One region of the Kineococcus rugosus genome, then DNA from elsewhere that is predicted to be linked to it. Evidence: riboswitches for the same ligand, from Rfam matches in the RefSeq annotation. Region 1 holds a riboswitch; the other holds the start of a gene.
What was found. Region 1 has a riboswitch for S-adenosylmethionine ahead of ACRYM6_RS16910 (putative leader peptide). Riboswitches for the same ligand answer to the same signal wherever they lie in the genome.
Positions count from the first base shown of each region.

Region 2: linked by a shared signal. The riboswitch ahead of ACRYM6_RS06215 (ABC transporter ATP-binding protein) and the one ahead of ACRYM6_RS16910 (putative leader peptide) in region 1 are both predicted to bind S-adenosylmethionine.

Region 1 is NZ_JBJLSJ010000030.1:54,288-60,489, forward strand. Features, by position in the region: gene ACRYM6_RS16905 (FAD-binding oxidoreductase) at 2-1,372, opposite strand; SAM riboswitch class I at 1,504-1,590, shown strand; gene ACRYM6_RS16910 (putative leader peptide) at 1,610-1,678, shown strand; gene ACRYM6_RS16915 (ABC transporter substrate-binding protein) at 1,784-3,457, shown strand; gene ACRYM6_RS16920 (ABC transporter permease) at 3,470-4,444, shown strand; gene ACRYM6_RS16925 (ABC transporter permease) at 4,468-5,289, shown strand; gene ACRYM6_RS16930 (dipeptide ABC transporter ATP-binding protein) at 5,300-6,202, shown strand, end outside.
Region 2 is NZ_JBJLSJ010000008.1:72,064-85,122, forward strand. Features, by position in the region: gene ACRYM6_RS06210 (YqjF family protein) at 123-863, opposite strand; SAM riboswitch class I at 938-1,030, shown strand; gene ACRYM6_RS06215 (ABC transporter ATP-binding protein) at 1,107-1,856, shown strand; gene ACRYM6_RS06220 (aliphatic sulfonate ABC transporter substrate-binding protein) at 1,901-2,929, shown strand; gene ACRYM6_RS06225 (ABC transporter permease) at 2,926-3,726, shown strand; gene ACRYM6_RS06230 (sporulation protein) at 3,863-4,642, shown strand; gene ACRYM6_RS06235 (peptidase) at 4,685-5,485, opposite strand; gene ACRYM6_RS06240 (SpoIIE family protein phosphatase) at 5,728-7,608, opposite strand; tRNA gene ACRYM6_RS06245 (tRNA-Pro) at 7,771-7,847, opposite strand; gene ACRYM6_RS06250 (metallophosphoesterase) at 7,924-8,853, opposite strand; gene ACRYM6_RS06255 (GatB/YqeY domain-containing protein) at 8,911-9,378, shown strand; gene ACRYM6_RS06260 (penicillin-binding protein) at 9,436-11,922, opposite strand; gene ACRYM6_RS06265 (WhiB family transcriptional regulator) at 12,236-12,586, shown strand; gene ACRYM6_RS06270 (DUF4177 domain-containing protein) at 12,620-12,775, shown strand; gene ACRYM6_RS06275 (RidA family protein) at 12,772-13,059, shown strand, end outside.

The sequences.
Region 1 (6,202 bases):
ATCAGAGGGCCTTGCCGGGGTTCAGCAGGCCCAGCGGGTCGAAGACGGCCTTGATGCCGGCCTGCAGCGCCCGCACCCGCGGGGCCAGCTCGTCGGGCAGCCAGCGCCGCTTCGCGGTGCCGATGCCGTGCTCGCCGCTGATGGTGCCGCCCAGGCGCAGGGCGGTCGCGACGACCTCGTCCGCGGCGGCCTCGAGGCGCTCGGCGGCACCGGCGGTGTCGTCGGCGAACAGCAGCGGGTGGAAGTTCCCGTCCCCGGCGTGCGCGACGGCGCGCACCGCGATCCGGTGCGCCGCACCGATCCTGGTGATCTCGCGGTGGAACTCCCCGATCCGGGACAACGGGACCGCGACGTCCTCCCCCACGGCCAGCGCGTCTTCCAGCGGCCCCCGGCCGGTGCGACGCAGCTCCCAGTGGAACTCCGCGTCGGCTCCGTGCAGCCGGCGCGGGCGTCCCCCGGCTCCGGCCAGGGCCGCCTCGACCTCGGCCGCCTCGGCCCGCGCGCCGTGGCCGTCGGTCTGGACGAGCAGCAGGGCGCCGCCGTGCGCGGCCAGCGACGTGCCCGAGTGGGCGTCGATGTCGCCCAGCGTCGCGCCGTCGAGCAGTTCCACGACGGCCGGTCGCGCCGCGCCGGCCGTGAGGGCCAGAAGGCCCTGCGCGGCCGCGTCGACCGAGTCGAACCAGGCGGCGACGGTCTGCTCGTCGACCGGCCGGGGGCGCAACCGGACCGTGATGCCGACGACGACCCCGAGGGTCCCCTCGGACCCGGTGAACAGCCCCACCAGGTCCAGGCCCGTGACCCCCTTGATCGAGCGGTGCCCCGTCGAGACGAGGGTCCCGTCGGAGAGCACCACGTCCAGGGCGAGCACCGACTCGCGGGTCACGCCGTACTTGGCGCAGCGCAGGCCCCCGGCGTTCGTGGCGACGTTGCCGCCGATGCTGGAGATCCGCCAGCTGGCGGGGTCGGGGGCGTAGCGCAGCCCCAGCGGCGCCAGCGCCGCGTCGAGGTCGGCGCCCAGGACGCCCGGTTCCACGCGGGCCACCTGGTCGGCGGGGGCGATCTCGAGGATCCGGTCGAGCCGCTCGGTGGACAGCACGATCCCGCCGGCCACGCCGACGGCCCCGCCGGACAACCCCGTGCCCGCCCCCCGGGGGACGACGGGGACCCGGTGCCGGGTGGCCCAGCGCAGGACGGCCTGGACCTGCGCCACGTCGGCGGGGCGGACGACGGCGAGGACCCCGACGGGGGCGTCGAGGCGGGAGCGGTCGGTGACCTCGTGGGCGGCGAAACCCGGGTCCACGGCGCCGGGCAGTTCGCGGGCGAGCTCGGCCAGCGGGCCGGTCAGGACGTCGGGGAGCAGTTCGGTCGTCACGTCTGGTGGCTCCGTTCGGGAGTTCCTGCACGGGTGGTCCCGCTCCGGTGCGGTCACGGGCGGGGGAACCGCCACCATCGCACACCCGGGACCCGGCGTTGACGCGCGCCGGGAACTCTGCCAATCTCGATCCACCATCCAGAGCGGCTGAGAGACCTGGCTCAGAGACGCCGCAGCAACCTCCTTCGGGAAGGTGCTACCGCCGGGACCGATGGAGGAGACCCAGTGCGATCCGCGGTGCACCTGACGGCCCGTCGTCACGTCGACCTGTCCCGGCAGTCCAGCGCGCTCTGTCCGCTGCGCTGACCCGACCCCCCGCGACCGCCCGCCGGTCCGCGGCCCCCTCCCCCGCACCGCACCGGCGAAACCCCGTGCGGTCCCCCCGCCGCACGACCGAGGAGCCACGCCCCCATGCCCAGCACCACCACCGGAACCCCCGGTCCCCGTCCCACCCGCCGCGCGGTCTCCGCGGCCCTCGGGGCGGGGGCCGTGGGTACCGTCCTCACCGCCTGCGGAGGCGGCGCGTCGGGTTCGGAGCCCGCCCCGGGTTCGGGGAAGGCCCAGGAGGGCGGGGACGTCGTCTTCCTCATCGACTCCCTCGGCGACACCTGGATCCCGAACAACAGCGCCATCTCCAGCTTCCAGGGCAACATCTGGGGCCACGTCACCGACAAGCTCGTCCACGTCGACGGCGAGGGGAAGGTCACGCCGTGGTTGGCGGAGTCGTGGGAGCAGAACCCGGACGCCACCGAGTTCACCCTCCACCTCAAGAGCGGGGTGACGTTCTCCGACGGGACCGCCCTGGACGCCGCGGCCGTCGTCGCGAACCTCGACTACTGGGCCAGGGGGCAGGCCGACAAGGGCGTCAACCCCATCGGCCTGTTCCCCAAGACGTACCTGGCCGCCTCGGCCGCGGACGCCTCGACCGTGGTGGTGGAGTTCAGCGCCCCCACCCTGGGGTTCATCCCCACTCTCGGCTACCACGGGTCCATCCTCGTCTCCCCGGGGACGATCGCGCTCCCCGCCGAGGGGCAGGCCGACCTGTCGCAGTTCAGCGGGTCCGGCCCGTTCACGGTGAAGAGCTGGAAGGAGGGCGACAACGTGGTCCTCACCCGGCGCGCCGACTACGCCTGGGGCCCGCAGGCCCTCGGCAGGACCGGCGCCGCCGCCCTGGACACCATCACGTACAAGATCGTCAAGGAGAGCTCGCTGCGGACCGCGAGCCTGCAGTCCAACCAGGCCGACGTCGTCTTCAACGCGACCCCGCAGGAGCTCGACGGGCTCAAGGACGCGGGGTTCACGGTCGCCACCCCCCGCTACCTGGGTTTCGCCCACGGCTACCGCCTCAACGCCTCCGTCGCCCCCTTCACCGACGTCCGCGTCCGGCAGGCCTTCCAGCACGCCGTCGACCGCGACGAGATCCTCTCCACGGTCTACACCAGCGACTGGAAGAAGGCCGAGTCCTTCATCCAGTCCAACGTCCCCGAGGCCTCCGACCACTCCGCCGAGTTCGCCTTCGACGCCGCGCGGGCGAACGCCCTGCTCGACGAGGCCGGCTGGGTGGAGGGCCCGGACGGCGGGCGCAGCAAGGACGGGCAGCCGCTGGCCGTCACCCTCTTCCCCAACCCCTACCTCGTGACGTCGCAGGCCGTCGACGAGCTCGTCGCCCAGCAGCTCGGCGAGGTCGGGTTCACCGTGGACCTGCAGACCTTCGACGTGGTCACCTACGGCCAGCGGGTCACCGGCAACAAGACCCTTTCCAACTACGAGGTCACCCGCAGCTTCATCGACGTCGGAACCGTCGCGAGCATCCTCACCAGCGCCAACGAGGGCGAGGACTGGTTCGGCCTCGGCGAGAGCGACCAGACCCTGAACCAGCTGCGCGACGCCGTCGCCGGCGCGGTGGACGCGGACAGCCGTGCCGCCTCGGTCGACCAGCTCCAGCAGTACGTCCTGGAGCAGGGGCTGTTCATCCCGCTGGAGCAGATCGTGCAGCGCATCTACGCCCACCGCTCCGACCTGGTGGGCGTCACCTACAACGGGGTGGCGTACGCGAACTTCCACACCGCCCACCTGGAAGCCTGAGGCGGCCGGGCCGTGAGGGGTTACCCCGGTTTCGCCGCCCGGCGCGTCGGCCAGGCCGTCGTCGTCGTCCTGCTGGCGTACCTCGCGACGTTCGTCGTCATCAGCGTCCTGCCCGGAGACCCGGTCACGAACACGCTGCGCAACCCCGAGAACGGGTTCACCGAGGACGAGATCGCCCGCATCGTCGCCTACTACGGGCTCGACCAGCCGGTGCTCGTGCAGCTGTGGGAGTCGTTGTCGCGCTTCGTCACCGGCGACCTGGGGGTGTCGCTGCGCAGCAACCGCCCGGTCGCGGAGTCGATCGCCGAGGTGCTGCCCTCCACCCTCACCCTGGCCGCCGGCGCGCTGGCCGTCGCGGTCGTGCTGGCCGCCGCCGTCGCGCTCGGGACCCAGGTCCTGCCGCGCGCGGCGCAGGGCGTGCTGCGCTCGCTGCCCTCGCTGTTCCTGTCGGTGCCGAACTTCGTCATCGGCCTGGTGCTCATCCACGTCTTCGCCCTGGAACTGGGCCTGTTCCGCATCATCGAGCCGGACTCCGGCTGGGCGACCGCCTTCGCCGCCCTGGCCCTGGGGATTCCGGTGTCCGCACAGCTGGCCGAGGTGCTCATCGCCGGGCTCGACCACGAGTCGCGTCAGGAGTACGCCTCGGTGGCCCGCTCCCGGGGACTGGGGCGGGGACGGCTGCTGCTGCGGCACCTGCTGCGGCCCAGTTCGCTGCCCGTGGTCACGGTGCTGGCCCTGACGGTCGGTGAACTGCTCGGCGGTGCCCTCATCACCGAGACGATCTTCGGCCGCGCCGGGATCGGCAGCCTCGTGGAGTCCTCAGTGACGACGCAGGACCTGCCCGTCCTGCAGGCCGTCGTGTCCCTGGCCGCCGTCGTGTTCGTCCTCGTCAACCTGGTGGCCGACCTCGTGTACCCGCTGCTGGACCCCCGCGTCCGCACCCCCCGTCCCGTGACCGTCCCCCGCGAGGAGCTGAGCCCGGCGTGAGCGGCACCGTCACCGCCTCCCGCGTGCAGGCCCCGGCGATCACCCGCCGGTCCGCGCACCGCGTCCCGCCGACCGTCGTCCTGGCGTTCGCCGTCCTGGCCGTCGTCCTGGCCTGGGCGCTGGCCCCGGGCCTGTTCACCCAGCACGACCCCGGGCAGGGCGTGACCGCGGACAAGCTCCTGGCCCCGAGCCCGGCGCACTGGTTCGGCACCGACCACCTCGGCCGGGACGAGTTCTCCCGCGTCGTGCACGGTACGGCGTCCTCGGTCACCAGCGCGCTCGTCGCGGTCGGGATCGGCGTCGTCGTCGGCGGCCTCGTCGGGCTGCTCGCCGGGTTCCTCGGGGGCCTGGTGGACGTCGTGCTGGCCCGCGTGGTCGACGTCCTGCTCGCGATCCCGAGCTTCCTGCTCGCCGTCATCGTCGTGAGCTCGCTGGGTTTCCAGACGATCAACGCCGCGATCGCCACCGGGGTCTCCGCCGTCGCGGTGTTCGCCCGCGTCCTGCGCTCGGAGGTCCTGCGGACCCGGCGGTCGGTGTTCGTGGAGGCCTCGGCCCTGCTGGGGGGTTCGCGCACCCACGTCCTGCTGCGGCACGTGCTGCCCAACGCCTCGCGCACGGTGCTGGCCCTGGCCGTGCTGCAGTTCGGGCTGTCGATCCTCGTCATCGCCGGGCTCGCGTTCCTCGGCTACGGCGACCCGCCGCCGGCCTCGGACTGGGGTCTGCTCGTCTCGGCGGGCAAGGACTACCCGACCGCCCCGTGGCTGGTGCACGCGCCCGCGGCCGTCACCGTCGCCACCGTCCTGTCCGTGAACCGCGTCAGCCGCTGGCTGCGCGGGACCGCCTGAGGAGCCCCGAGTGACGAAACCCCTGCTGCGGGTGCAGGACCTGTCGGTCGCCTACGACGGCACCCCGGTCGTGTCCGGCGTGTCGTTCGAGATCCCCCCGGGCGGCAGCCTCGCCCTCATCGGCGAGTCCGGTTCGGGCAAGTCCACCACCGCCCGCGCCGTCCTGCGCCTGCTGCCCCGGTACACCGCCCAGGCCACCGGAACCGTCGAGGTCTTGGGCACCGACGTGCTGCGGACCCCCGAGCGCCGGTTCCGCGCGCTGCGCGGCCGCACCCTCGGCTTCGTCCCGCAGGACCCCGCGACCGCCCTCAACAGCGTGCGCCGCATCGGGTCCCAGGCCCAGGAGGCCGCCGCGCTCACCGGGGAGCGCGACCGCCGGGCCCGCCGCCGGATGGTCCTGGACGTCTTCGAGCGCGTGGGGCTGCCCGACCCCCAGCGCGTCTACGACGCCCACCCCCACGAGCTGTCCGGCGGGATGCTGCAGCGCGTCCTCATCGGGCTCACCGTCCTGCCGCGCCCCGCGCTGCTGGTGGCCGACGAACCCACCAGCGCCCTCGACGTGACGATCCAGCGCCGCGTCCTGGACCTGCTGACCGAGCTGCGCAGCGACCTCGGCATCGGGCTGCTGCTCATCACCCACGACCTCGCGGTCGCCGCCGAGCGCACCGACCGGATCGTCGTGCTGCGCGACGGCCGCGTCGAGGAGAGCGGGCCGACCGCCGAGGTGTTCGGGGCCCCGCGCTCGCGGTACGCCCGGGAGCTGCAGGCCGACGTCCCCGCGCTGAACCCCGACCGGTACCGCCGCGCGCCGGTCACCGCGCCCGGTCCGGCGCGGCTGGAGCTGCGGGGCGTCACCAAGACGTTCCCCGGCGGGACCCGGGCGCTGGACGACGTGTCGTTCTCCGTCCCGGCC
Region 2 (13,059 bases), on a different contig from region 1:
GCGACCACCTCACCGTGGTCGGGCGGCGGGGTGCTCGCGCAGGTACTTGAAGGGTCGTCGTGATCGTCGTCGCACATCGGCGGCGGCGGTCCTCTCCTGGTTCCGGGGACGGTACGCGGTGGTCAACGCACCGTCTCACGCCCCAGTTCCCGGGGCAGCGCGAAGCGGGTCGTGACCCGCCGCGCGAACGCGACGTGGTCCGGCGGGCCGGCCACCTCGAACCCCGCCGCCGCGACCAGCCCGTCGTCCAGCTCCAGGACCTCGGCCGAGCGCAGCGGCCACCGCTCGTGCTCGTTGGCGATCCACCAGGTGCGGCCCAGGTGCTGCGCGTGCAGCCCGAACCGCGACGTGAGGAACACCCCGAGGTCGTCGACGGCCGGTGCGCCCTCGCGGACGGCGACGCGGCTGCGCACCCCCGCGCGGGTCCGGCACGTCCACAGCAGCTCCCGCGCCCCGTCCCGCACGCGCACCGCGTGGCGCATCGACGACCAGCGGTAGGGCAGGCCGAACGCCAGCTGCGCGCCGACGACGACGGCGAGCCGGCTCGCGTCCAGGCTCGCGAACACCACCCCCCGGCGGCCCTCGTCGTCCACGGAGTAGAACCGCACGTTCGTCTCCAGGAACGTTCCCGCGTACGGGACGCTGCCCCGCCGTCCCGGCCCGGCCCCGCGCAGGGTGAAGGGGATGAGGCCCACGTAGGTGGCGCCGTCGAGGACGTCGGGGCGGACCCCCGGCGGCATGAGCGGCGCGACCCGGGCGGGGTCCACGGCCCAGTGCAGGAACGCGAGGTCGTCCCAGTGCTGGTGCATCATCACGGGCCCGTGCAGGGCCACGGCCTCGGGCGAGGGCAGGCGGTCGACCACCCCGACAGGGTGCCGGAGGCGCCCCGGTCCGGCGACCCGTTCGGCACCACCCCCGTGGCTGGCCTACAGTGTGCCCACCATCCAGAGCGGCCGAGAGACCTGGCTCGTCGACGCCGCAGCAACCGCCTCCCCGTGAGGTGTGGTGCTCATGCCGGGACCGATGGAGGAGATCGCGTGACGACCACACCCACCGCCACCGCGTCCGCGTCCGCCCCGGGCGCCACCCGCGTCGACGCCGCCGGCGTGCGGCTGCGCGGCGTGAGCCGCTCCTTCGGCGGGCACCGCGTGCTCGCGCCGCTGGACCTGGACCTGCGGGCAGGCAGCACCGTGGCGCTCGTGGGCGCCTCCGGCTGCGGGAAGTCGACGCTGCTGCGGCTCGTCGCCGGCCTGGACACCCCGTCGGCCGGCACCGTCGAGGTCGCCGGGCAGCCCGTCCGCGGGGTCCACCCCCGCACCGCCGTCGTGTTCCAGGAACCGCGCCTGCTGCCCTGGCGCGACCTCGCCGGGAACGTCGCCTTCGGCCTGCCCCGCGGCACCGCCCGCGCCGCCGGGCGCGAGGAGGTGCTGCGCTGGCTGGAGGTCGTCGGCCTGGAGGACTTCGCCGGGCACCGGCCGCGGCGGGTCTCCGGCGGCATGGCCCAGCGGACCGCGCTGGCCCGGGCGCTGGTCCGCCGCCCCGGCGTCCTGCTGCTCGACGAGCCGTTCGCCGCCCTCGACGCCCTCACCCGGCTGCGCATGCAGGACCTGCTCGACGAGGTCCAGCGCGGCACCGGGGCCACGGTCGTGTTCGTCACCCACGACGTCGACGAGGCGCTGCACCTGGCCGACCGCGTCCTGGTGCTCGGCAAGGACGGGAACGACGACGAGGCGGGTGCCCGCGTCGTGCGCGACCTCGTCGTCGACGCGCCCCGCCCCCGCGACCGCGCCGACGCCGCCACCGCCCGGCTGCGCGTCGAGCTGCTCGACCTGCTCGGCGTCCCCCGCACCGCCTGAACGACCCCCCGCGCACCCCCCACCACCGCACCCCCGGGAGAACTGTGTCCACGCTGCCCCGCACCACCACCCGTCGCGCCCTGCTCGGCCTCGGCCTGGGTTCCCTCGCCCTCACCGCGGCCGGCTGCGTGCAGGGCGAGTCCTCCTCCGGCAGCGCCGCCCCCACCGCGAGCAGCGGGTCCGGCGGCGGCGACCGGGTCCGCCTCGACTACGCCCTCTACAACCCCCTCAGCCTCGTCGTGCGCGAGCAGAAGATCCTCGAGGACGCCGGCCTGACCGTGCAGTGGGAGCAGTCGCAGGGCAGCAACAAGGCCAACGAGTTCCTCCGCAACGGCAACCTCGACCTGGCCTCCACCGCCGGGTCGGCCGTCCTGCAGGCCCGGACCAACGGCTCGCCCGTGCAGACCGTCGAGGTGTACTCCCAGCCGGAGTGGACCGCGCTCGTCGTCGGGAAGGACTCCACCGTCACCGACGTCGCGGGGTTGCGCGGCAAGAAGATCGCGGCCACCACCGGCACCGACCCGTACTTCTTCCTCCAGCAGGCGCTCGCCCAGGCCGGGTTGTCCGGTTCCGACGTCGAGATCCTCAACATCCAGCACGCCGACGGCCGCGCCGCCCTCGAACGCGGCGACGTCGACGCGTGGGCGGGGCTGGACCCGAACATGGCGGCCACCGAGATCCAGGCCGGGTCGAAGCTGCTGTACCGCAACGTCGACTTCAACACCTACGGCGTCCTCAACGCCCGCGAGGAGTTCATCCAGGACTCCCCCGACCTCGTCCAGCAGGTCGTCGACGCCTACGCGACGGCCCGCGCGTGGGCGCTGGCGAACCCCGCCGAGCTCGCGACGCTGTACGCGACCGCCGCGCAGCTGTCGCCCGAGGTCGCCGCCCGCGTCCTGGAACGCACCACGCTCGACCTCGACGGGGTTCCCGGCGAGGCGCAGCGGACGGTGCTGGCCGGGATCGTCCCGCTCATGGCCGCCACCGGTGACGTCCCGTCGGAGGACGCCGCGACGACGGCGCTCGACACGCTGCTCGTGCCGGAGTTCGCGCAGAAGGCGTCCGCGTCGTGAGCGTGGCCACTCCCGCCCGGGAGCGGACCCCGGACGCCCCGGCGCGCCGGGTCCGGTCCGGCTGGTGGCTGGGGGCCGTCGTGCCCGTGGCCCTCGTGGCGGCCTGGTGGGCGACCACCGCGGCCGGGGTGTTCCTGCCCAGCCAGCTCCCGCCGCCCGGTGACGTCCTCACCGCCGCGCAGCAGTTGTGGACCACCGGTCAGCTCCAGACGAACATCGCCATCAGCGTGCAGCGGGTGCTCGTCGGGTTCGCGCTCGGCGCCGCCGCGGGTCTCGTCCTCGGCGGGCTGACGGGGTCGTCCCGGCTGGCGTACCGCCTGCTGTCCCCGACCCTCGGGGCGCTGCGCGCGGTGCCGTCGCTGGCGTGGGTCCCGCTGCTGGGGTTGTGGATCGGGCTCGGGGAACCCCCGAAGATCACCCTCGTCGCGATCGGGGCGTTCTTCCCCGTCTACACGACCGTGGTCTCCTCCCTGACCCACCTCGACCCCGCGCTCGTCGAGGTCGGCCGCGCCTACGGCCGCCGCGGCATCGGGTTGTTCACCTCGATCCTGCTGCCCGCCACCGCACCCGCGCTGCTGTCCGGGTTGCGGTTGGGGCTGGCGCAGAGCTGGCTGTTCCTCGTCGCCGCCGAGCTCATCTCCTCCTCCATCGGCCTCGGCTACCAGATGACCAACGGGCAGAACACGTCCCGCACCGACCAGGTGCTGCTGGCGATCATCCTGCTGGCGCTGCTGGGCAAGGCGTCCGACGTGGTGCTCGGGTTCGTCGAGGGACGGGTCAAGGCGTCGCGGGACTGACCCGCCCGTCCCCCGGGGGCCCGGTCCTGCTGCGGCGGGGCCGGGCCCCCGTCGTCCCCGCCCCGGGGAACGCGGCGCCCGTCCCGGCCGTCCTCCGGGAGGGGGCCGGCCGGCGGCCCCGGGGACGGAGGACGGGATGGCTCTGCGCGACCTGGCCGCACGCTTCGGTGCGGGTGCGGCGACGGTGGACACGGTGCTGGAGGACGACGTCGCGCGGCCGGGTGGCCCCGTGCGGGGCCGGGTCGTCGTGACCGGCGGCAAGGTGCCCCAGGACGTGCAGGAGGTCGTCGTCGCCCTGCAGGCCCGGGTGGAGGTCGAGAGCGGCGACACCGAGTGGCGCGAGGACGTCGCCTTCGGCAGCGCCCGCGTCGGCGCGGGGTTCACCACCGTGCCCGGGCAGCGGGCCGAGCTGCCGTTCGCGCTGACCCTGCCGTGGCAGACGCCGATCACCGCGATCGGCGGCTGGCACCTGCGCGGGGTGGCCGTCGGCGTGGCGACCCGGCTCGTCATCGCCGGGGCCGTCGACCCCGGCGACCTCGACGGCCTCACCGTGGCGCCGCTGCCGGTGCAGCAGGCCGTGGTCGACGCCCTCGGGTCCCTCGGCTGGCGGTTCAAGCACGCCGACGTGGAGAAGGGCCGCGTGCGCGGCTCCGACCTGCCCTTCTACCAGGAGCTGGAGTTCGCCCCGCCCGCTCACGTGCGGAAGGTGAACGAGCTGGAGGTCACCTTCCTCGCCGACGCCCACGGCGTGGACGTCGTCCTGGAGGCCGACCGCCGCGGCGGCCTGCTCACCGAGGGCCGCGACGTCGTGAGCCGGTTGCGGTTGTCGCACACCGACACCGACCGGGCCCGGGTGGCCGCGACGCTGGACCGCGCCGTGCACGAGCTCGGCGCCCGGCGCGGCTGGGGCTGGTGAGACCCCGCCGGGCCCGGGGAACCGGGCCCGGCGGTCCCGTGGTCAGCGGACGCTGAGCGTCAGCTGCTGGGACCCGGCGTGGACGTCGTCGGCGAGGTCGACGCGGTACAGACCCGACGCCGGCAGCGTCACCGTCACATCACGCTGGTTGCGGCTGTGCGTGGTGTGCAGCGGGGTGCCGTCGGGGGCGATCAGCGTGAACGTCCCGGTGCCCGAACCGTCCAGCTGGATCCGGGCGCGCTGCCCGGCCTTCGCGGCGAACGTGTACGCGGCGCGGTCGCGCGGGCCGACCTTCGCGGTGACCGTCGCGCTGGTGCGCCCGGGGGCGAAGTCGATCTTCGTGGCCTCGGCCACCACCGGCTTGTCCGGCTGAGCCGCGGGCTTGCCGGTGGTGGGCTTGGTGGTGGGGATGGACAGGTCCAGCCGGTAGCTGGAGGGGCGGGTGGAGACGATGTCGACGTAGTACCGCCCGCTCTCGGGCAGCCGGTAGGTGAAGTCGGACTGGCGCGGGCTGTGCGCGTCGTGCACCGCCGGACCCGAGGGACCGACCAGCGTCCAGGTCTGGGCGCTGGTGGAACGGGCCAGGTGGATGTGGGCGGTCTGCCCGGCCTTGGCGTCGAAGACGTACCGGTCGTCCTCCTCGGGGCCGACCTTCCCGCTGACCGAGGCGGAGGTGGCGCCGTGGGCGAAGTGGATGACGGTCTGCGCCGGGACGCCGTGGGCGCCCGAGCCGGTGCCGGTCCCGGTGACCGGGCCGGCCGCGGCGGCGACCCCGGCCCCGCCGAGCAGGGCGGCGGCGGTCAGGACACCGGCGGTGAGGACCTTGGAGTGCTGGGAGTTCATGGTGCTCGTGCCTCTCGGACCAGGACGGTGGTTCGGGCCCGCTGACTGCGGTCCCGGCTCCGTCGGTGAGAGGACGCGACAGCTCCTGCACCTGTTACACCGTTCGACGGGGCAACTTCACGGTGGTGGACAGGACGGAACCGGGGTGAGCGCGGCGAGGGTGCACGTCGACCCGCGGTGCGAGGCGGAGCGCCCGGGTGCGGTCCGCACGACGGACGCACCCGCGCGCCGTCGGCTCCCCGCTACGACCGGCTGAGGGGCGGCGCCGCGCCCGGGGGTGCGGGGGGCAGCACTCGCGGACCGGCCTCGCGGGGACGGGGACCCTCCTCGGGGTGGGCCCGCAGGACCAGCAGCGCGACGTCGTCCTCGGGCGAGCCGTCGAGACGGCCCAGCAGCGCGTCGCACAACTCCTCCACGGGCAGGTGGTGCAGCTGCTCCAGGGTGGCGCGCAGCCACTCCATGCCCTGCTGCAGCGGCGCGTCCCGGCGTTCGACCAGGCCGTCGCTGTACAGGACGAGGGTGGCCCCGGGGTCCAGGGTCACCGTGTGGTCGTGGCGGTCGGTGCCGGGCACCAGGCCCAGCAGGGTGTCCGGGGCGGTCTGCAGGAGGCGCGCGGCGCCGTCGGGGGCGATGAGGACCGGCGGGGGGTGCCCGGCGTTGGACCACCGCAGGGTGCGCAGGCCGGCGGCCCGCTGCTCGTCGGTCTGCTCCACCTGCGCCAGGACGGCCGTGGCGATCACCCCCACGCCGAGGTGGTGCATGGCGGTGTCCAGACCGCTCAGGACGGCGGCGGGCGCGGCGCCGAGGGTGATGGAGACGCCGCGCAGCAGGTTGCGGACCTGCGCCATGGCGGCGGCCGCGTCGCGGTCGTGCCCGGCGACGTCACCGACGACCAGGGTGGTGGTGCCGGTCGGGCCCAGGAAGCAGTCGTACCAGTCGCCGCCGACCTGGGCGTCGGACGCGGCGGGCAGGTAGCGCACCGCGATCTGCAGGTGGTCCGGCTCGAACGGCGCGGTGAGCAGGCTGCGCTGCAGCGTCTCGGACATGCGCCGCTGCTCCCCCGCCACGCGGCGCTCCTGCTCCTGCACCTGCAGCGCGGCGAGGTTCTGGGCGCACTGGGCGGCGAACGCCTCCATGAGCTCGACGTCGCGGTCGGTGAAGTCCTGCGGGTCGCGCCAGCCGATCGTCAGCCCGCCCAGCGAACGGCCCCGGGCCTGCAGCGGCAGGGACACCCACGTGCCCAGGCCGGTGCTGGTGACGGCCTCCTCCATCAACGGGGTGGACCGCACGGCCGCCTCGCGGTCCGCCAGCACCACCACCCGCCCCGTCGCCGCGGCGACGGCCACCGGCAGCGGGCTGTCCACGGGGATGCGCGCGAAGGTGCGGCGGGCCTGGTCCCCCAGGGAGTCGGTCAGGGTCAGCTCCAGCACCTCGGTGCCGCCCGTGCCCGTCCGCACGGCCACGGCGCCGCCGCCCGCACCGAGCATCCCCAGGCCCCGGCCGACGATGATGTCGGTCAGCTGCGCGACGGTCTCCGCCCCGCTCAGCTCCCGCGCCACCTGCACCATGCCGGCCAGGCGCCGCGCCCCCGCGGTCTCGGTGGTCAGGGCCTCACGCAGCTCCTGCCCGCGCACGTACAGGTCCGCCTCGGCCGGGGACTGGTCCTCCAGGGCCGCGTAGAGGCCGACGCCGGAACCGGAGCGCTGCCGCAACTTCTCGGTGGCGTAGTCGCTGACGTCCTCCGTCCGGTGCAGCACCAGCACCACCTGCCCGGCGTCGTCGATCACCGGGGCGTTCACCGCGCTCCACCAGCGGGGTCGGAAGAGCCCGTCGGCGTCGGCGATGTCGTACTTCTGCAGCGGCATGGTGTCCTGGCGCCCGGTCCGCAGCACCCGGCGCAGCGAGGCCTCGAGGTTCGCGCTCGCCCGCGCCCCCGGGTCGTCGGGGTTGTCGGGGAAGACGTCGAACACCGACCGGCCGATCAGCTCGGGCCGGGTGCGGCCGGACGACTCCAGGAAGGCCCGGTTGACGGTCACGAACCGCAGGTCGGTGTCGAACACCGCGAACGCGGTGGGGACCGCGTTGAAGACCGCAGCCAGGTCCAGGTGCGAGGCATCCGTCACGTGCTGCATCCCGTCGTCCGAGAGATCCGCCGCCCCCGACACGTCGTGAGGTCAGCTCCGTGCTCCTGTCCCAGCTGGAGGACAGTCACGCAGTCAGTCGCCCACCATGCCAGAGGCCCGGCCCCGCTCTCGCGGTTCCGGGCCTCTGGCCTGCGGTCTTGATGGTCGGGGTGACAGGATTTGAACCTGCGGCCTCTTCGTCCCGAACGAAGCGCGCTACCAAGCTGCGCCACACCCCGATGCTGCTGAGCCGCGTGAACGGCCTCGCCAAGAGTAGCCCATCGGCGCGGGTGCTCCGAACCAACCCTCCCCCGCTCAGCGGACGGGCACGAGCTCCAGGAGCGTCGCCTCGGGGCGGCACGCGAAGCGCACGGGTGCGTACGGGGAGGTCCCCAGCCCGGCGGAGACGTGCAGCCAGGCGTCGTGGCCGGCGGCGTGCCACCGGGACAGGCCCGACGCCTGGGCGCGGGGCAGGTCGCAGTTGGTGACGAGAGCGCCGACGCCGGGCACGCACAGCTGCCCGCCGTGGGTGTGGCCGGCGATGAGCATCCCGGCACCGTCGGCGGTCATGGCGTCCAGGGTGCGGCGGTAGGGGGCGTGCGTGACGCCGATGGTGAGGTCGGCGTCGGCGGCGGCGGGCCCGGCGACGTCGGGGTAGCGGTCGTAGCGCAGGTGCGGGTCGTCGACGCCCACGAGCTCCAGGTCCAGGCCCGCGACCGTGAGGCGGGTGCGGACGTTGTCGAGGTCGACCCAGCCGGCGTCGATGAAGCCGCGGACCAGCTCCCCGGTGGGCAGCCGCGGGACCTCCGGCTCGGGGACCCGGGACGGGCCCTTGAGGTAGCGCGCCCAGTTCCGCGGCTGCGGCGCCCAGTAGTCGTTGGAGCCGAGCACGAAGACGCCGGGGCGCTCCAGCAGCCCCGCGTACGTCTCCAGGACGGCGGGGACGGCGTCCTGGGCGGCGAGGTTGTCGCCGGTGCTGACGACGAGGTCCGGTTCGAGGTCGGCCAGGGCCGCGACCCACTCCCGCTTGCGGCGCTGCGAGGGCACCAGGTGCAGGTCGGACAGGTGCAGGACCCGCAGCGGCCGGGCCCCCACGGGCAGCACCGGCACGAGCGCGTGCCGCAGCGTGAACGCGCGCACCTCGTACCCGGCGGCGTAGCCGAGCGCCCCCGCGCCGGCCAGGGCGGTGAGGGCGGCGGTCGCGGCGGTGGCCTTCAGGACGCGGGCCGTCGATTCGCTGGGCATCGGCCCATCCTCGCGCGCGGCCGGGAAACGGCTCGACGGGGGTGGGAGGATCACCGCATGAGCGACACCCTCAAGGACTCCCTGCAGGCCGACCTGACGACCGCGATGAAGGCCCGCGACGAGCTGCGGTCGGCGACGCTGCGGATGGTCCTGACGGCGGTCCGCGGCGAGGAGGTCGCCGGGAAGGCGGCCCGCGTGCTGAGCGACGAGGAGGTCGTCACCGTCCTGCAGCGCGAGGCGAAGAAGCGCCGGGAGGCCGCCGAGGCGTACGACGGCGCGGGCCGCACCGAGCAGGCCGCCCGCGAGCGCGCCGAGCTGGGCGTGGTGGAGACGTACCTGCCGACGCCGCTGTCCGACGAGGAGCTGGCTGAGCTGGTCGACGAGGCCGTGCTCATCGCCACCTCCGAGGGGCTGACGGGCATGGGCGCGATGGGTGCGGTGATGTCGCAGCTGAAGGGCAAGGTCGCGGGCCGCGCCGACGGCAAGCGGCTCTCGGGCGCCGTGCGGGCCCGCCTGCAGGCCTGAGACGCGAAGAGGCCCGCCGGGGGGGTGCTCCCCCGGCGGGCCTCCGCGCGTCCGGCCTCAGGGCGCCGGCTGCTGCTCCGGCTGCTGCTCCGACTGCGGCTGGGGCTGCTGCGCCGGCGTCTCCGCCGGGGCCTGCGCCGGGGGCGCCTCGCTGGTCTGCGTCGGCGCCGGGGCCTGCTGCGTGGGCTTCGGCGCGGGGCCGGAGCTGCGGGTCAGGGTGATGGTCGCGCCGGCGGCGGCGGACCGGGCGCTCTGCGCGGCCACCAGGCCCGCGGCCACGGACTCGGAGGCGACGCGCTTGCTGGAGACGCTGACGCTGAACCCGGCGGCCTCCAGCGCGGAGGTCGCGGACGACACGCTGCGCCCCACGACGTTGGGGACCCGGACGCGGCCGTCGACGGTCGTCGTCTTCAGGCCCTGGCTGGTGCCGTCGGTGAAGGTGAGCTTCGGCGCGTTCAGCTGCGTGAGGCTGCGGCCGACGGCGTTCGTCCAGATCGGCCCGGCGATCGTGGCGCCGAACACGCGACCGGTGCGGCGGCCGTTGATGCGCTCGCCGTTCAGGCTCTTCACCGTCCCGTGGTGGCCGACCCACACGGCCCCGGCCATCTGCGGGGTGTAGGCGGCGAACCAGGTGTCGCGGCTCTGGTTCGTGGTCCCCGTCTTGGAGGCGACCTGACGGCCGGCCAGGAGGGACTTGCCGGAGACGTTCCGGGCCGTCCCGCTGGTCCAGCCGCCCCGCAGCGCCTCGGTGACGTTGCGGGCCACGTTGACGTCGAGGACCTGCTTGCAGTCCGCGGACGGGATCTGCAGCGGCTGGTCGTTCGCGTCGAGGACCTCGAGGATCGCGGTCGGCTTGCAGAAGTTCCCCTCGGCCGCGAACGCGGCGTACGCCCCGGCGACCGACAGCGGCGTCACGAGGTTCGTGCCCAGGGTCATCGACGGCAGCCGGTCGAGGTCGAGGGTCTTGGGGTTGGAGGCGATGGTGTCCAGCGGCGTGGGCGCGGCCTTGTAGACGCCCAGCGACTGCGCGGTCGCCGCGAGGTCGCACAGGTCGAGCTGCTTCTCCATGGCGACGTAGGCGGTGTTGACGGAGTTCGCCGTCGCCGCGCGCACCGTCATGGTGCCGCCGCCGCCGCCCTCGGAGTTGCTGTACGGGTACCGGCCGCCGCGCAGCTTCTGCCCGCACGCGGTGAACGCGCTGAACGGGTCGTTGCCCGACGACGGCGCCGCGACGGTCGAGTCGATCGACTTGCCGGCCTTCAGCCACGCCGCGAGCGTGAACGCCTTGAACGTCGACCCCTGCTGGAACCCGGACCCGCCGCCCATGGCCTGGCTGACGTTGTAGTTCAGCGTCGTGACGCCGATCTGGTCCTCGTCGGGCGAGTACGTGGTGTTCTGCGCCATCGCCAGGATGTGGCCGGTGCCGGGCTCGACGATCGAGGCCGCCGACCGGGCCTCCTGGCCGGGGTTCACGCCGTCGTTGACGGCCTGCTGGGTGTTGCCCTGGACGACCGGGCTGAGGGTGGTCTTGATGGTCAGGCCGCCGCGGCGCAGCAGGTTGCGGCGGTCCTCGGTGGTCGCCCCGAACGCGGGGTCGGACTCCACGACGTGCACGACGTAGTCGCAGAAGTACGCCGCCGTCCCGGCCGACAGGCAGCCCTGGCGGCTGGGGTTCGGGCGGATCTCCAGCGGCGTCGCGACGGCCTGGTCGTGGGTGGCCTGGTCGATCTTGCCGAGTTCGAGCATGCGGCCCAGGACGACGTTGCGCCGCTTCGTGGACGCCTCGAGGTACTTCACCGGGTTGTACGCGGCGGGGTTCTGCACCATCCCGGCCAGCACGGCCGCCTCGGGCAGCGTCAGCTGGGAGGCGGGCTTGGAGAAGTAGTACTGCGCGGCGGCCTCGACGCCGTACACGTTGTTCTGGAAGTAGGCGACGTTCAGGTAGCCGGCGAGGATGTCGTCCTTCGACATCTCCTTCTCGACCCCGATCGCAAGCTTCATCTCCCGCAGCTTGCGCGCGTACCCGTCGACCCCGTCGGCCTCGACGGCGGCCGCGGCGGCGGCGGAGTCACCCTCCTCCACGGCCTGCTGGACCAGGACGTTCTTCACGAACTGCTGGGTGATCGTCGAGGCGCCCTGGGTGCCGCCGCCCCCGGCGTTGGAGACCAGCGCCCGGACGATGCCCTTCATGTCCACGGCGCCGTGGGAGTAGTACCGGTCGTCCTCGATGGCGATGATCGCCTCCCGCATCACGGGCGCGATCTGGTCGAACGCCACCACCGAGCGGTTCTGGTCGTACACCTTCGCCATGACCGTGCCGTCCGACCACAGGATCGTCGAGGCCTCGGACAGCGACTTGTCGCCCAGGTCCCCGGGCAGCTCGTTGAAGATGTCGACGCCCTCGCTGGTCAGGCTGCCCGTCGCGGCCACGGCCGGGACGACGAGACCGGCGCCGAGCACACCACCGGCGGCGCTGACCGCGGCGAACGCGGCGAGCAGGCGGAAGACCGGGCGCCGGGCGTGCTGCGTGGAGCGAGGGGCCATGCGGTCAGCGTAAGCGGACGGTGCCGGGGGCCGAAGCCCTGCACACGTCCTCCGCGGTCCGCGCGCAGGATCGTGACCGGCCCGATACCCCGTGCACCCGCCGATCTCCACGAACGGGTGAGTGGCGCTAGCCCGAAGTGACTACCCAGGTTCGTCACAAGGTGCTCTGGGGCCGGCCGCGACCCGACCATACGCTGCCGGTGTGCCCGCAGGTGGGCACTCAGGAAGATTCACAGGGATCGTCCCGCACCCCGGGGGGAACCGGAGCCGCCAGGCTCCCGGCCGGGAGGGACGCTGACGGGAGGGGCCGTCGATGACGTGGACGTTGGAATGGGCCAGTCGTGGAGCCTGCAAGGCCAGCACGGCGGACGACCTGTTCGTGCAGGGTTCGGCGCAGAACCGCGCCAAGCAGATCTGCGGCGGGTGCCCCGTGCGCACCGAGTGCCTGGCCGACGCGCTGGACAGCCGGATCGAGTTCGGCGTCTGGGGCGGCATGACCGAGCGTGAGCGCCGCGCGCTGCTCAAGCGCCGCCCGAACGTGCAGTCCTGGCGCCGTCTGCTGGAGACCGCCCGCGACGCGGCCCTGGGCGCGGCCGCCGGCCAGGTCACCGGGTCCGGCACCACCGTGCCCGCGGCGCTGGACACCGAGGTCCACGCCGTCTGACCCGAGGTGGTGGCGGCCACTACGGTGGCCGCCATGACCACCTGGGAGTACGCCACCGTCCCCCTGATCGTCCACGCGACGAAGCAGATCCTGGACCAGTGGGGCAGCGACGGCTGGGAGCTCGTGCAAGTCGTCACGGGCCCCGACGGCAACGGCCTCGTCGCCTACCTGAAGCGGCCCAAGCCGTGAGCGCCTCCGCGCGCCTGGCCGAGCTGGGCCTGACGCTGCCGGCCGTCGTGCCGCCCGTCGCCAGCTACGTGCCCGCCACCCGCGACGGGGACCTCGTCCTCACCTCGGGGCAGCTGCCGTTCGTCGACGGGCAGCTGGCCGTGACCGGCAAGGTCGGGGCCGGGGTCGACGCCGGGACGGCCCAGCAGCTCGCCGCGACGTGCGCGCTGAACGCCGTCGCCGCCGCAGCGTCCGTGGCCGGCGGGGTCGACAACATCGAGCGGGTCGTGAAGGTCGTCGGCTTC